Regions from separate parts of the Bradyrhizobium sp. ma5 genome, predicted to be linked through region 3. Evidence: predicted binding sites of a transcription regulator. Region 3 holds the regulator's gene; each other region holds the start of a gene.
What was found. The regulator PhoB, encoded in region 3, activates phosphate uptake and scavenging genes when phosphate is short. The targets are predictions, from matches to a motif close to TGTCATNNANCTGTCAT.
Positions count from the first base shown of each region.

Region 1 (5,475 bases), 4.5 Mb from region 3:
GAACATCGATTCCCAGTGCACCGACACCGCCTTGCCCTTGAACGCGGCGACGTTGAATTCCGCGGGATCGTCGATCAGGCCGAACTTGCCCTGCGGTGCAATGAAGTCGGCGATCGACTTGTAGTGCTGGTCAGTGAAGGTGAGGCTGGCGACGAGGCCGACCGGCGGCAGCCTCAAGCTCTCGATCTGCTCCTTCATCGGCTGCGAGTGATCGATCACCGCATGCGCGCCGAGATCGCGGCACCACTTCTGAGACTCCGGCCGCGTCGCGGTCGCAACCACCGTCAGCCCGGTGAGGCGGCGCGCGAGCTGGATCAGGATTGAGCCGACGCCGCCGGCGCCACCGGTGATCAACAGCGTGCGCGGATCGAGGCTCTTGCCCGGCACCGCGCCGAGTCGGTCGAACAGCAGCTCCCATGCGGTGATCGAGGTCAGGGGCAGGGCGGCGGCCTGCGCGAATGACAACGATGCAGGTTTGTTGCCGACGATCCGCTCGTCGACCAGATGAAATTCCGAATTGGTGCCCTGGCGCTGGATCGAGCCCGCGTAGAACACCTCATCGCCGGGCTTGAAGAGCGAGACGTCGGGCCCGACCGCGTCGACCACGCCGGCCGCATCGAAGCCGAGGATCTTGTAGCTGCCGTCGGTCGGCGCAGCGCGCTTGCGCACCTTGTAGTCGACCGGGTTGGCCGAGATGGCCTTCACCGCGACGCGGATGTCGCGCCCCTTCGGTTCGGGCTTGGCGATCTCGAAATCGACGAGCGAATCCGCCGCCTCGATCGGCAGCGATTTTTGGTATCCGACGGCCTTCATGCCTGGTCTCCGTGGTGGGCGATTGCCTGCCGTCTAACTGTCGCGCTAGCGTCCGTTTGGCAAGTACTGTAAAATCAGGGAACTAGTCCCTGTTTGTATACTATTGGGAAATTACCGATGAAACGGAAGAATTTTGCGCGCCGGCCGGGCTGCGCGGTCGAGGCGGCGCTCGACCTGATCGACGGCAAATGGAAGGGCGTGATCCTTTATCACCTGCAGGCCGGCACCCAGCGCTTCGGCGAGCTGCGGCGGCGGATGCCCGGCATCACCCAGCGCATGCTGACCAAACAGCTGCGGGCGCTCGAGGACGACGGCCTCGTGACCCGTAAGGTCTACGCCGAGGTGCCGCCGCGGGTCGAATACACGCTCTCCGAACTCGGCGAGAGCCTGCGTCCGGTGATCGATATTTTGAAAGCCTGGGGCGAGGGCCATCAGGAACGGTTGTCCTGCGCGCCGGCGCCGGAAGTCGTTGTGAAGAAGAAGCGCGCGGCCTGAAGCATCAGGTGCGCTTGAATCGGCCACGCCGCAAACTCTGCTGCACCTCTCCCGCTTGCGGGGGAGGTCGCATCGCATTTCATGCGATGCGGGTGGGGGCTCTTTCCACAATGTGACTCGCGGAGAGAGCCCCCACCCTGGCCCTCCCCCGCAAGCGGGAGAGGGAACGCAGTTCCGATGCCGCTACGTTTCGATGATCTCAGGCACTTCATAGCAATGAAAGCCGGGAGCGATGTCGCTCCCGGCCTTCGTTTGTTGACGACTGATCAGGTCGCGTCAGAACGCAACCTGGGTGCGCAGTGCGACCGCGTCGAACTTCGAACCGGCATCCGCAGGCGAGGTCGCCGAAGCCTGCTTGGCGACGTCGCCGTGCAGGTAGTTCAGCATGAAGCGGACATTGTTGTTGACGTACCAGTTCAGCGCGGCGGTGTAGACGGTCTGCCGTCCGCCCGCGATGCCGACGGCCTGGCCGACCTGGTCGTTGAGGTTCATCGTGCTGACGCGGCCCGCGATTTCCCACGCGCCGATGCCGCCGCCGGCAAGCGAGAACGGATCGTGCGGCTTGATGCCGCCATAGGAAGCCGTGGCCGGGTTGTAGGCGTGGTTCTCGCCGGTCAGCACGTAGCCGACCTGCGCGTAACCGCCGTCGAATTTCAGGCTCGGCGCGCCGAACGGCGGCAGCCCGGTATTCGCAGAGCGGTCGACATTGAACCAATAGTACTCGCCCTGCGCGATGAACGGGCCGTAGGTCGCGGCCGCCTCGACGCCGTAGACCTGAGCGCCCGAGACGTTGGCGATCGCGCCGGTCGAGATCAGCGTCGTGGGGTCGATGCGCAGCTCGGGCCGGTCGTTCAGCGTGAGCGTCTGCGCCTGCGTCAGCTGATTGCGCGGCGGCTGCACCAGCCATTCCGCATCGGCGCCGATATGCACCGAATAGTCCTTGCCGCTGATCGGATTGCCGGCGACGCGGACCACCGCGCCATACTGCTCCGATGACCCCGCCGGGGTGACGCTGGAGGCCGAGTGAATCTGGCCGGTGGTCGGTCCGGTGGCATAGCCGCCGAGCCAGAGCTGGTCGTTCCACCAGCGGGTGCCGATGGCGGAACGGAAGTCGCCGGCCGCGACGTTCTGCGCGATGATGCCGGCCGAGGCGCGCTCCATGAACAGGATGTCGTTGGAACTGGTCGACTCGTCCATGGTCCAGAGCAGGTCCATGATGCCGCCTTCGATCGCCATCTTGCCGCCGAACGGCTTCAAGCCGGTGTAGCTCAGATACGCATTCTCGACGCCGGAGGTGCCGCCGCCCGGCAGCGATCCCGGTGCCGCACCGCCGAAGCCGTCGGACGAGCCGCCGAAGTCGTAGACCAGCGCGTAATTCCAGTCGCCGAAGAATTTGCCGATGATGCCGATGCGGGCGCGGCGCAGGTTCTCGCCGCTGTCGAGCTTCTGCGGCGAGGTGGCTGCGGTGTTCGGACGATAGTCGTAGCCGCCGACATCCCAGTGCACGCGGCTCGTGATCGCGACGCAGTTCTGTTCATCCGCAGTGCAGATCGTCGGCCGGTTGTTCGGCATCGTCACCACGACGCCGGACGGCGCGACCGGGCCCTTGACCGGGATCGCTGCGTTGGCGCTTGCGACCCGCGCGGCCTTGGCATCGGCCGCCTTCGCGTTGGCGTTTGCGCTGGCAGCGGTCGCGGTATTGGCATTGGTCTGCTTCTGCAGCTTGTCGAGCTTCTGCTCGAGCATCTTCAGCTGCTGCTTCAGCAGCGCGATCTCCGCGTCGCTGCCGCCTCCGGCCGATTGCGAATAGGCCGGCGAGGCGGCGAGCGCCCCTGCAAGCCCGATGGCGATTGCACCAACTTTTGTCGCACCCATTGTGCACCCCTGTTGTGTTTGAATTCCCCACTCACTCACTGAAACGTCCTAGGAGTTGATCGTGACTGACACACGACAGCGCCGCCTGGCATCGCAGTTCCGCTTGTTGTCCGCGGGCAACAAGCGGAGCGGCGCAGTGAGATGACAATCATCATAGAAGTTTGGCGGCGCGCTTCAACGCGGCTACCGGCGGTTTTGCACCGGTCCGGCGGGGGCCAGTTATCCCGCCGGGCGCCCTTCAATTGCCCGGCGAACACGCCTATATTCCGGCGTTTCCACGAGAGGTGAGAATGCTCCGACCTGTCCGCTTCGCTGCCATATCCGCTCTGTGCACATTGGCTTTCATGGGGAATCTGTCCCCGGCCGCGGCCCAGGACCGCCGCGTGCCGTCCTCGCAGGCCGAGCTTCAATTGTCCTACGCGCCAATCGTGCAGCGGGTGCAGCCGGCGGTGGTCAATGTCTACGCCGCCAAGACGGTGCAGAACCGCAATCCGTTTCTGGACGATCCGGTCTTCCGCCGCTTCTTCGGCGTCCCGGGGCAGCAGCCCGAGCAGATGCAGCGCTCGCTCGGCTCCGGCGTGATGGTCGACGGCTCCGGCCTTGTGGTCACAAACAATCACGTGATCGAGGGCGCCGACCAGGTGAAGGTCTCGCTCGCCGACAAGCGCGAATACGAGGCCGAGATCGTGCTGAAGGACAGCCGCACCGACCTTGCGGTGCTGCGGCTGAAGGGCACCAACAAGGAGAAGTTCGCGACGCTCGACTTCGCCAATTCGGATCAGTTGCAGGTCGGCGACGTCGTGCTGGCGATCGGCAATCCGTTCGGCGTCGGCCAGACCGTGACGCACGGCATCATCTCGGCGCTGGCGCGCACTCAAGTCGGGATCACGGATTATCAATTCTTCATTCAGACCGACGCCGCGATCAATCCCGGCAATTCGGGCGGCGCGCTGGTCGACATGACCGGACGGCTCGCCGGCATCAACACCGCGATCTTCTCGCGCTCCGGTGGCTCCCAAGGCATCGGCTTCGCGATCCCCGCCAACATGGTGCGGGTGGTGGTGGCCTCCGCCAAGAGCGGCGGCAAGGCGGTGAAGCGGCCATGGCTCGGTGCGCGGCTGCAGGCGGTCACGCCGGAGATCGCCGAGACGCTCGGGCTGAAGCTCCCGACCGGCGCGCTGGTCGCCAATGTCGCGCCGAACAGCCCGGCGGCGAAGGCCGGGCTCAAACTGTCCGATCTGATCGTCGGGATCGACGGCACGCCGATCGACGATCCCAACGCGTTCGACTACCGCTTCGCCACCCGTCCGCTCGGCGGCAACGCGGAGATCGAGGTGCAGCGCGCCGGCAAGCCGGTGAAGCTCACCGTGCCGCTGGAGACCGCGCCCGACACCAACCGCGACGAGATCGTGCTGACCGCGCGTTCGCCATTCCAGGGCGCCAAGGTCGCCAACATCTCACCGGCGCTGGCCGATGAGCTGCATCTCGACGCCGGCGCGGAGGGCGTCGTCGTCACCGAGCTCGCCGACGACGGCACAGCCGCCAATGTCGGCTTCCAGAAGGGCGATATCATCCTCGCCGTCAACAATGAGAAGATCGTGCGCACCAGCGACCTCGATAAGGTATCGAAAGCGGGGTCGCGGATCTGGCGCATCACGCTGGTGCGCGGCGGCCAGCAGATCAACGTGACGCTCGGCGGATGAGCCCAAAACAACCGCGCGAGGCCAGCAACCTGTTCGCCGCGGCGGGGATGGAGCAGGACGCGCCACACCCGCTGCCGGACCGGCTGCGCCCGCGCACGCTGGCCGACGTCGTCGGCCAGGATCACATCCTCGGCCCCGACGGCGCGCTGACCCGCATGCTGGAGACCCGCACGCTGGGCTCGCTGGTGTTCTGGGGACCGCCCGGCACCGGCAAGACCACCGTGGCGCGGCTTCTGGCCGATGCCACCGAGCTGCATTTCGAGCAGATATCCGCGGTGTTCTCCGGCGTCGCTGACCTGAAGAAGGCGTTCGATGCCGCGCGGGCCCGGCGCGAGACCGGCAAGGGCACGCTGCTGTTCGTCGACGAGGTGCACAGGTTCAACCGCGCGCAGCAGGATTCCTTCCTGCCGGTGATGGAGGACGGCACCGTGGTGCTGGTCGGCGCCACCACCGAGAACCCGTCCTTCGAGCTCAACGCGGCGCTTCTGTCGCGGGCTCGCGTGCTGGTGTTTCACTCGCTCGATACCGCTGCGATCGAACGGCTGTTTGCCAACGCCGAGAAGATCGAGGGCAAGGCCCTGCCGCTCGA
Region 1 covers NZ_CP170156.1:5,289,884-5,295,358, reverse strand. The annotation lists gene ACE103_RS24730 (zinc-binding alcohol dehydrogenase family protein) at 1-813, opposite strand, end outside; gene ACE103_RS24725 (winged helix-turn-helix transcriptional regulator) at 931-1,308, shown strand; gene ACE103_RS24720 (OprO/OprP family phosphate-selective porin) at 1,585-3,183, opposite strand; gene ACE103_RS24715 (DegQ family serine endoprotease) at 3,528-4,886, shown strand; gene ACE103_RS24710 (replication-associated recombination protein A) at 4,883-5,475, shown strand, end outside.
Region 1: the regulator PhoB is predicted to act here: its motif matches at 3,245-3,261, upstream of ACE103_RS24720 (OprO/OprP family phosphate-selective porin).

Region 2 (5,475 bases), 4.0 Mb from region 3:
CTGACGCCGTTTGCGAGCAGCTTGCTGTTGATGGCGAAGGTGAGTTCGCCCGGCATCATTGCCATCAGCGCATCGCAGATGGTGCGCGGCGCGACCGCATGCGCCTCGCGATGGCCGACCTTGAGCGACAGAGCATGATCGTCATAGCCCGCGGGCTCGGCGACGATCACCTGGGCCTCCGGATATTTCGCCTTCACCGCGGTGGCAACACCCGCGATCAAGCCGCCGCCGGAAGCCGGCGCCACCACGATGTCGGGCACGAGCCCGAGCGCGGCCATGTCCTCGGCGATCTCGCGGCCGGCAGTGCCCTGGCCTGCGATCACGAAGGGATCGTCATAGGGACGCACCAACGTCGCGCCGCGCTTGCTGGCGATGCCATTGGCGATCGCCTCCCGGTCGTCGCGATCGCGATCGTACAGCACGACCTCGGCGCCATAGGACTTGGTCCGCTCGCGCTTGGTGATCGGGGAGTCCGCAGGCATCACGATGGTCGCCTGCATGTTGAGGATCTTTGCCGCCGCGGCAACGCCCTGGGCATGGTTGCCCGAGGAGAACGCGACGACGCCCCCGCTCCGCTTGTCCTGCGGTATCGAGGCGAGCTTGTTGAAGGCGCCGCGGAACTTGAACGATCCGGTCCGTTGCAGCATCTCGGGCTTGAGGAAGACCTGGGTGCCGACGCGTTCGTTGAGAACCGGGAAAGTCAGGAGCGGCGTGCGCACCGCGAACGGCGCGACCACCCGTGCGGCGGCATCGATGTCCGCGGCAGCGACGGGTGGATTGAGAGTGATGTCCGTCATCCACGATTTGTATCGCGGCGGCGGGCAGCCCGGCAAGACGCTTTAGCGTGACTTGTTTAGCGTGAGTTTGGCTGAGGCGCCGGCAATGCCGCGAAATGATGCTCTTCGGCGCCGAATTCGAACGCCTCGCCCTCGCCGTCGGGCGCGACGGGGCGGACGTTCATGCAGCGGTCGATGAACACCCGGGCCGACGCCTGCCAGGTGTGGAGTGCGGCAAAATCGACGCAAGCCTGCCGCGAGATGCCGAGCGCCTCCAGGCAGGCGTGGTGCAGATCCTCGTCGAGCACCCCGACCGGCGCGGCGCCGATCACGTCGCGGGGGCCGGTGACCGGAAAAGCGGCAACCGGCAGGCCACTGGCCAGCGCCTCGAGCAGCACCAAACCGAACGTATCGGTGCGGCTGGGGAAAACGAACACATCGGCCGCGGCATAGATTTCGGCCAATTCTTCCCCATGGCGGGCGCCGAGGAAGACGGTCTCCGGATATTTCCGCTCCAGCGCCGCCCGCGCCGGGCCGTCGCCGACCACGATTTTGGTGCCGGGCAGGTCGAGATCGAGGAACGCCTCGAGGTTCTTCTCCACCGCCACCCGGCCGACGCTTAGATAGACCGGCTGCGGCAAGCAGAGATCGACATCGCGCGGATGGAACAGTGCGGTGTCGACGCCGCGCGACCACAGCACCACGTTGCGGAAGCCGCGCTGGCGCAATTCGGCGGCCAGCGCCGGGGTCGCGGCCATCACCGCCCGGCTCGGCCGGTGGAACCAGCGCAGCGCGCGCCACACCCAGGCCTCGGGGACCGGCGTCCGTGCCGAGACGTATTCGGGAAAGCGGGTGTGGAAGCTTGTCGTGAACGGCAGGCCGTGCTTGCGGCAATAGCGGCGGACCGACAGCCCGATCGGGCCTTCGGTCGCAATATGGATGCTGTCGGGCTTGGCCGCCTCGATCAGGCTTGCGACCTTGGCCTGGTACGGCAGCGCAAGCCGGAGGTCGCGATAGCTCGGCATCGCGAAGGTGCGGAACTCGTCCGGCGTCAGGAAGCTCACCTCGACGCCGAGCGATTTCGCCGCCTGTGCCATCATGGTCAGCGTGCGGACAACCCCGTTGACCTGGGGATGCCACGCATCGGTCGCGACCAGGATATGCGTCATGCAGCGCGTGCCGTCACTCGCGGAACTGGCGCGATCCGGCGCACCGGGTCGGTCCAGGTGATGATCTCGAAATGGCCGTCCTCATGCTCGGCGAGCGCCGTGCAGCTCTCGACCCAGTCGCCGCAATTCATGTAGCGGATGCCCTGCTCGTCATGAATCGTCGCATAATGGATGTGGCCGCAGATCACGCCGTCGCAGCCGTGACGCCGCGCTTCGCCTGCAAGCGTCGCCTCGAATGCGCCGATATAGTTCACCGCCTTCTTGACCTTCAGCTTGGCCCATTGCGACAGCGACCAGTACGGCACGCCGAACATCTTGCGGAAGAAGTTGACGAAGCGGTTCATCTGGATCGCGAAGTCGTAGGCCTTGTCGCCGAGATGGGCGAGCCAGCGCGCGTTCTGCACCACGAGATCGAAGATGTCGCCGTGGATCACGAGGTAGCGCTTGCCGTCGGCGCCGGTGTGAACGGTGTTCTCCACCACGTCGATGCCGCCGAAATGAGTGCCGTAATATTTGCGCAGGAACTCGTCGTGGTTGCCCGGGACGTAAATCACCTTGGCACCCTTGCGCGCCTTGCGCAGCATCTTCTGCACGAAATCATTGTGGGTCTGCGGCCAATGCCAGTTCGACTTCAGCGCCCAGCCGTCGACGATATCACCAACGAGGTAGATCGTGTCAGCATCGTGGGAGCGGAGGAAGTCCAGCAGGCGGTCGGCTTGCGAACCGCGGGCTCCGAGATGGACATCGGAGATAAACAAAGTGCGAAAGCGCCGCTCGGGGCTTTCTTCACTCAAGGAGTCACTTCCCATGCCTGTGCACCTAACAGATTCCTGTGACAAGGCGATGACGATCCCCGCGACCCAAGGCCTCACTAACAGTTAACGAGAATCAGCAGCACGCCCCCTTCCCTGCGGATAACAGCGGCGTGCGACAATCTGGCGACATGGGTGGACGAAGCTGTGCGGAACAGGCGTTGTGTTGCCTCCATATCGCGGCGGAACAGCGCGTGCAGCGATGAACACGTAGCCCGGAGGAAGCGATGTGCAATCCGGGGTCTTGCATCCGCGGATGGTCTGTTCCCGGATTCCGCTGCGCTCCATCCGGGCTACGCAGCGGCCGCGCTTCAATAATATTTGTGGAAGTGATGCACCGGCCCGTGGCCATGTCCGACGGCGAAGCGATCGGCGGCGGCGATCGCATCAGTGATCCACGCCTTGGCATTGCGCACGGCGGTCTCCATGCCTTCGCCCTTCGCGAGTCCGGCTGCGATCGCCGATGACAGCGAACAACCGGTGCCGTGCGTGTTGGCGGTCGCAATGCGTGGCGCTGCGAGCGCGATGCTGCGCTCGCCATCGATCAGATAGTCGATGCTCTCGGCACCGTGCCCGTGGCCGCCCTTGACCAACACCGCGCGACATCCCATCGCCAGCAATTGCTTGCCCTGTCGCTCGACGTCGGCCTCGTTTGAGGCGACCGGCTCGTTCAGCAGCGCCGCCGTTTCCGGCAGGTTCGGCGTGATCAGCGACGACAGTGGAAACAGCGTGGTCTTCAGCGCATCGATCGCCTCGGCGGCGAGCAGCCGATCGCCCGAGGTTGCGACCATCACGGGATCGAGCACGACATGGCGCGGCGCCCAGCGTTTCAGCCCGTCGGCAATCGCCACGATGGTCTCGGCCTGCGCCACCATGCCGATCTTGACCGCGCCGACGTCGAGGTCGGAGAACACCACATCGATCTGCGCCGTGACAAACGAAGCGGGCACCGGATGGATGCCGCTGACGCCGGTGGTGTTCTGCGCCGTCAGCGCCGTGATCGCCGAGGCCCCATAGACCCCGAGCGCGGCAAAGCTCTTGAGGTCGGCCTGGATGCCCGCCCCGCCCGAAGAATCCGAGCCGGCAATGGTGAGCGCAACCGGCGTCATTGTGCGGCACCGGCAGTTGAGACGAATGAGACCGTTGCGAACAGGATCATGGCCTGTCCTAGCCCGGCCGCCCATCGGCAGCAAGTTCGCCTGACTTTACCGCGAGTTGGCCTTGTTGCCCCGTTGCCTTGCCCCCTTGCCTTGACCGCCCGTTTTGGGCCTATAGTCGCCGAAATCCCCGGAGACGACTTTGATGGTTCCTTTCTTCGTCCAGATCAAATGCAAGCTCGGCCAGTCCTACACCGTCGCCAACGCGCTGGCGGAAGCCGAGATTGCGTCCGAGATCTATTCCACCGCGGGCAATTACGATCTGCTGGTCAAGTTCTACGTCGACCACGACACCGACATCGGCCATTTCATCAACGAGAAGGTTCAGGTGCTCCCGGGCATCCAGGACACCCTCACCATCATCACCTTCAAGGCGTTCGGCGCGAAGTAGCGCATCGATCTTCACACACGCCCGATTGGCGAGGCGCGCGCCGCTAGGCGGCCGGCGCCGAGTCGATCAGCGCCTTCAGGAACGTGACGACGATCCGGCCGCTGCGACTGACTTCGCCGCCCCTCGACAACAGCGCCATGCCGCGGCCCAATGCGATGAAGCCGGTAGCGATCTCCACGGGATCGGCGGGCGCCTGCTTGCCAAGCACCTCGAACAGGCGCGTCACCAGCACGCCGAGCGCGCGGCGGTGCTTACGGTTGAGTTCGTTATAGCCTTGCGCGAAAGTCGGGCTGCGCAGCGCCTGCAATTGCAACTCGATCGCCAGCACGGCAAACCCCGGGTCCGAATTGGCGGTGGCGGCCCATTTTTCGAGGCCCGCCATCACCTTGGCAGGCTCGCCCGGCGTCTGCCCCAATACGCTTTCGATTTTTGCACGCTCCTCGGATTGGTGCTGTTGCACCAGCTCCAGGAGGATCGCCTCCTTGTCGGGAAAATTCGAATAGAACGCGCCCTGCGAAAATCCGGCGGCGTCGGCGATGTCGCGCACGGAGGCCTGCGCAAACCCCTTCTTGATGATCTCCTCGCGCGCCGCCTCGATCAGGAGACTCTTGGTACGGGCCTGACTTTCCTCGCGATTTAGCCTGGGCAACGGATAGGGCTCCCGAACTTGCAAATACCAATTGATTTTCAGATATCATCTGATATCTACTTTCAGATAGCAGCTGATATTTGTAACTCGACGAGTCGGCTTAACGCACACGGAGTAGCTATATCATGCAGATCAGCCGATTGGACCGCACGCTCGCGATTCTGGCGACGCTCGCGGCGTCGACCGTCGCAGCCATGGTGATCGGTATCCTCACCACCAAGGGTTCGCAGGATTTCTTCCAGACCGCCCGCTCCGTCGAAGCCTATGGCGCATATCTGGGGACCCCCCTGGTGCCGTTCGGCCTGCGGCTCAATCTCGGGCTCGATAATCTCTTCATGATCTTCTACGGCGCGTTTTTCACCGTGCTGGCCGCCCGGCTGCGCACCATCATGGACCCGTATCTGCTGGGCATCGCGCTCGCCTCCATGATGCTCACGGTGATCCTCGATTGCGTCGAGAACCACCACATCATGACCATGGTGCATGCGATCCAGAACGGATTGCCGCTGTCGCCGGCCGAT
Region 2 covers NZ_CP170156.1:5,926,199-5,931,673, forward strand. The annotation lists gene ACE103_RS27805 (threonine/serine dehydratase) at 1-797, opposite strand, end outside; gene ACE103_RS27810 (glycosyltransferase family 4 protein) at 854-1,945, opposite strand; gene ACE103_RS27815 (UDP-2,3-diacylglucosamine diphosphatase) at 1,942-2,754, opposite strand; gene thiD (bifunctional hydroxymethylpyrimidine kinase/phosphomethylpyrimidine kinase) at 3,069-3,866, opposite strand; gene ACE103_RS27825 (Lrp/AsnC ligand binding domain-containing protein) at 4,060-4,305, shown strand; gene ACE103_RS27830 (TetR/AcrR family transcriptional regulator) at 4,349-4,852, opposite strand; gene ACE103_RS27835 (hypothetical protein) at 5,080-5,475, shown strand, end outside.
Region 2: the regulator PhoB is predicted to act here: its motif matches at 2,778-2,794, upstream of ACE103_RS27815 (UDP-2,3-diacylglucosamine diphosphatase).

Region 3 (5,475 bases):
CCGTGATCGGCGTTGGCATCGGCGCGCCGCTCGGCCTGTTCGCCGGCACCTACCTCGCCGAATACGGGAAGCACGACAAGCTCACCTCGGTGATCCGCTTCATCAACGACATCCTGCTCAGCGCGCCCTCGATCATCATCGGCTTGTTTATCTATGGTGCGGTGGTGGTGCCGATGCGCGGCTTCTCGGCGATTGCGGGTGCGCTCGCGCTCGCCGTGATCGTGATCCCGGTCGTGGTGCGCACCACCGAAGACATGCTGCTGCTGGTGCCCAATCCGCTGCGCGAGGCAGCCTCCGCGCTCGGCCTGCCGCGTTCGCTGGTGATCAAGCGGATCGCTTATCGTGCTGCGCGTAGCGGCTTGATCACCGGCGTGCTGCTGGCGACCGCCCGTGTCGCCGGTGAAACCGCGCCGCTGCTGTTCACCGCGCTGTCGAACCAGTTCTTCAGCTGGGATTTGACCAAGACGATGGCCAACCTGCCGGTGACCATCAACAACTTCGTGCAGAGCCCCTACGCCTACTGGAAAGAGCTGGCGTGGAGCGGTGCGCTGCTCATCACCTTCACTGTGCTCGCGCTGAATATCGGCGCGCGTATCCTTGGTGCCGAAAGGGCCACAAAATGACCGAGCTTTCCGTCTCCACGACCGTCGCGAGCCACGTTCCCCAGGTTCCGCTGCCGGAAGCGCCGCCGAAAGTCACGGTGCGCAACCTCAACTTCTATTACGGCGAGCACCACGCGCTGAAGAACATCAACCTGACGCTCGGCACCAACCGCGTCACGGCGTTCATCGGCCCGTCGGGCTGCGGCAAGTCGACCCTGCTGCGGATCTTCAACCGGATGTACGACCTTTATCCGGGCCAGCGCGCGGTCGGCCAGCTGATGCTGGACCAGACCAACATTCTCGATCCCAAGCTCGACCTCAATTTGCTGCGCGCGCGGGTCGGTATGGTGTTCCAGAAGCCGACGCCGTTCCCGATGACGATCTACGAGAACATCGCCTTCGGCATCCGCCTCTACGAGAAGATCTCGAAGTCCGAGATGGACGATCGGGTCGAGAAGGCGCTGCGCGGCGGCGCGCTGTGGAACGAGGTCAAGGACAAGCTGAACGCCTCCGGCCTGTCGCTCTCCGGCGGCCAGCAGCAGCGCCTGTGCATCGCGCGCACCGTGGCGGTGCGGCCCGAGGTGATCCTGTTCGACGAGCCGTGCTCGGCGCTCGATCCGATCTCGACCGCCAAGGTCGAGGAGCTGATCCAGGAACTCTCAGAGGACTACACGATCGCGATCGTTACCCACAACATGCAGCAGGCGGCGCGCGTCTCCGACAAGACCGCCTTCATGTATCTCGGCGAGCTGATCGAGTTCGACGACACCAACAAGATATTCACCTCGCCGAGCGATCGACGGACTCAGGATTACATCACCGGCCGGTTCGGCTGAGGAGATACAAGATGGCTTCTGAACATACCGCCAAGGCATTCGACAGCGACCTGCAGGAGTTGACTCGCCTGGTCGCCGAGATGGGCGGCCTCGTCGAGCGGATGATCACCGAGTCGGTCGACGCGCTGATCCGTCGCGACGTCGCGCTCGGCAAGCGCGTGGTCGCCGCCGACATCGAGATCGACAATCTGCAGCGCGTCATCGAAGAGCGCGCGGTGCTGACGATCGCCCGCCGCCAGCCGATGGCGATCGACCTGCGCGAAATCGTCAGCGCGATGCGCGTCGCCACCGACCTCGAGCGGATCGGCGACCTCGCCAAGAACATGGGCAAGCGCGTCGCGGCGCTGGAGAGCGATTTCCAGCCGCTGAAGCTGATCCGCGGCCTGGAGCACATGACCGACCTCGTGCTGTCGCAGGTCAAGTCGGTGCTCGACGCCTATGCCGCGCACGATCTGCCGGCGGCGATGAACGTCTGGAAGGGTGACGAGGAGGTCGATGCGATCTGCACCTCGCTGTTCCGCGAGCTCTTGACCTACATGATGGAGGATCCGCGCAACATCTCGTTCTGTATCCATCTGATGTTCTGCGCCAAGAACATCGAGCGGATCGGCGATCACGCCACCAACATCGCCGAGACGGTGTTCTACATGATCGAGGGCCAGCAGATCACCGACAAGCGCCCGAAGGGCGACATGACCAACTTTGCCACCACGGTGCCGGGTACCTAGGACATGATCCGCAGGCGCGGAGCCGGATTGTCTTCACGACAAGTCGTTTCCGCGGGGGTTGTGCTCAGGAAAGTAAGCGTTTCGGTTTGCGTCTGGGCAACGGATCATCACAGAGAGAGAACTTAAACCGATGAGCGCACGCATTCTGGTAGTCGAAGACGAGGAAGCGCTGACGACATTGTTGCGCTACAACCTCGATGCGGAAGGCTACGATGTCGAAACGGTGGGGCGCGGCGACGATGCCGATACCCGCCTGAAGGAGCGCGTTCCCGACCTCGTGGTGCTGGACTGGATGCTGCCGGGCCTGTCCGGCATCGAGCTGTGCCGCCGCCTGCGGGCGCGGCCCGAGACCAAGCAGCTTCCGATCATCATGCTGACCGCGCGCGGCGAGGAGAGCGAGCGCGTGCGCGGGCTTGCCACCGGCGCCGACGACTACATCGTCAAGCCGTTCTCGGTGCCGGAACTGCTGGCGCGGGTGAAGGGCCTGCTGCGTCGTGCGAGCCCGGAGCGGCTTGCGACCGTGCTGACCTATGGCGACATCGAGCTCGACCGCGAGAAGCGCCGCGTGGCGCGCTCGGGACGTCCGATCGATCTCGGTCCGACCGAGTATCGGCTGCTCGAATTCTTCCTCGAACATCCCGGCCGCGTGTTCAGCCGCGAGCAGCTGCTCGACAGCGTCTGGGGCCGCGACATCTATATCGATGAGCGTACCGTCGACGTGCATATCGGCCGCCTGCGCAAGCTGCTCAATCCGGGCCGCGAGCAGGATCCGATCCGCACCGTGCGCGGCGCCGGCTACGCGCTCGACGATCGCTTCGCGAAGGCCGAGCCGCAGCCGTAGGCTGGCAGGCGATCGCAAACCACAACACGGCGTCGTCCCGGCGAAAGCCGGGACCCATAACCACGATGGGTGTTGTTAGAAAGCCGTCTGGTCGCTTGCCGATTGCGTCGGCCGCGGCGTATGGGTCCCGGCTTTCGCCGGGACGACGCGGTGGATGTATCCGGGCTACGAGCCACAAAAAAATCCCCGCTTTCGCGGGGATTTGTTTTTGCAGTCCAGGCAGTTTCCCGAGTGCTTACTTGATCTGTGGCTTCGCCGACGGCCGGCGGCGATCGCCGGCCGGCTGATAGGCGACGCGCGAGTGGTGCGCGCAATAGGGCAGGCCGCCGAGCGCCTTGCCGCCGCAGAAGAAGAATTCCGGGCTCGAGGGATCGCCGACCGGCCAATGGCATGTGGCCTCGTTGAGCTCGAGCAGCGACAGCCGCTGGCTCATCGGCACCACGTTGTCGAAGGAGATCGGATCCGGCTCCATCTCGACCTCGAAGGCATGCGCAAGGGCGGTGTTGCCGCGCGAGACCGGGCGCGCCACCCGCATCATGTGCTGGGCGGGGCGGGCCTTGCGCTGCCGCGGCGCAGCCGTGGAGGGAGCCTTGGCGCGGCCGGAGAGTCCGAGCCGATGCACTTTGCCGATCACGGCGTTTCGCGTCACATTGCCAAGTTCCGCCGCGATCTGGCTGGCCGAGAGGCCGGATTCCCAGAGCTTCTTCAGCTGCTCGACGCGATCGTCGGACCATGTCAATACAGTCATCACATTCTTCCTTTCGCATGGCGCCGGCCACTCATCGGAGCGGCGCTGCGAGCCAATCTGGACAAATATCCCTGCGGCCAGAATCCCTTAGCCCTCGCCGGGCACGGTGTTGCGCCCGAACGTTTACGCGAGAACGAAGGCTACTTAGAGGGTCCAGTACTGCCGCACGAGATGTCGTACCCGACAGGCCAAACGCTACAATATGGCGTGACTCTGGCGCAAGAGTCCGCGGCCGTGCGTCCACATGTTCCCACAAAGTTAAGCATTGCTATGAGGCTTTTCCACCGCACCGGAATGCTCCGGATTGCGCTGGTTTCGCATTGCAGGAAGGCCGGCAAAGGCCGGCTCCTGGCGATTGACACTGACCGGCCGCCGCATAGAATGACCCACACGTGCCGCCCGCAAAGGCGGCCGTTTTGTTTTCCGAAGCTGGCGGTTGCTGCGTTGGCGTCAAGGCGCGCAGCAATTGACGGCTTTAAAACGGCAGTGAACGCCATGACCAACGCCTCGTCGCATCTGCTCCCCGTCTTCGCCCGGGTCGATCTCGGCTTCGAGCGCGGCGAGGGCGCCTGGCTGATCGCAACCAACGGCGACCGCTATCTCGATTTCACCTCGGGTGTCGCGGTGAACGCGCTCGGACATGCGCATCCGCATCTGGTCAAGGCGCTGCAGGAGCAGGCGACCAAGCTCTGGCACATGTCGAACCTGTTCAAGAGCCCGGACGGCGAGGTGCTGGCCGCGCGGCTGTGCGAGCAGAGCTTTGCCGACTTGGTGTTCTTCTGCAATTCCGGCGCGGAAGCGATGGAGGGCGTGATCAAGCTGGTCCGCCACTATCACTTCTCCAAGGGCCATCCCGAGCGCTACCGCATCATCACCTTCGAAGGCGCCTTCCACGGCCGCACGCTGGGCACGCTGGCTGCGACCGGCTCGGCGAAATATCTCGAAGGCTTCGGCCCGCCGATGGACGGCTTCGACCAGGTGCCGCACGGCGACATCGAGGCGGTGAAGAAGGCGATCGGTCCCCACACCGCCGGCATCCTGATCGAGCCGGTGCAGGGCGAGGGCGGCGTGCGCTCGGCGCCGCAGGCGTTCTTCAAGGCGCTGCGCGCGCTGTGCGACGAGCACGGCCTGCTGCTCGCCTTCGACGAGGTGCAGACCGGCATGGGCCGCACCGGCGAGCTGTTCGCCTACAAGCGCACCGGTGTCACGCCGGACGTGATGTCGCTGGCCAAGGCGCTCGGCGGCGGTTTCCCGATCGGCGCGGTGCTGGCGACCGCGCAGGCTGCGGCCGGCATGGCGCCGGGCTCGCACGGCTCGACCTTCGGCGGCAATCCGCTCGCGGTCGCCGCCGCCAATGCCGTGCTTGACGTCATGCTCAAGCCCGGCTTCTTCGAGCACGTGCAGAAGATGTCGCTGCTGCTCAAACAGAAGCTCGCGTCCGCGGTCGACCGCTATCCCGGCGTGCTGTCGGAGGTGCGCGGCGAGGGCCTGTTGATCGGCGTCAAGGCGGTGGTGCCGTCGGGCGATCTGATCGCCGCGCTGCGCAATGAGAAGCTGCTCACCGTCGGCGCCGGCGACAATGTCGTGCGCTTCCTCGCGCCCCTGATCGTCACCGAGGCCGAGATCGACCAGTCGATCGCCTCGCTCGAGCGCGCCTGCGCGACACTATCGGCAGCACAGCCGAAGAAGGCGGCCGGATAATGAGCAAGCCGGTCCGTCA
Region 3 covers NZ_CP170156.1:787,754-793,228, forward strand. The annotation lists gene pstA (phosphate ABC transporter permease PstA) at 1-623, shown strand, start outside; gene pstB (phosphate ABC transporter ATP-binding protein PstB) at 620-1,438, shown strand; gene phoU (phosphate signaling complex protein PhoU) at 1,450-2,166, shown strand; gene phoB (phosphate regulon transcriptional regulator PhoB) at 2,297-3,007, shown strand; gene ACE103_RS03625 (GcrA family cell cycle regulator) at 3,243-3,755, opposite strand; gene ACE103_RS03630 (aspartate aminotransferase family protein) at 4,251-5,456, shown strand; gene argF (ornithine carbamoyltransferase) at 5,456-5,475, shown strand, end outside.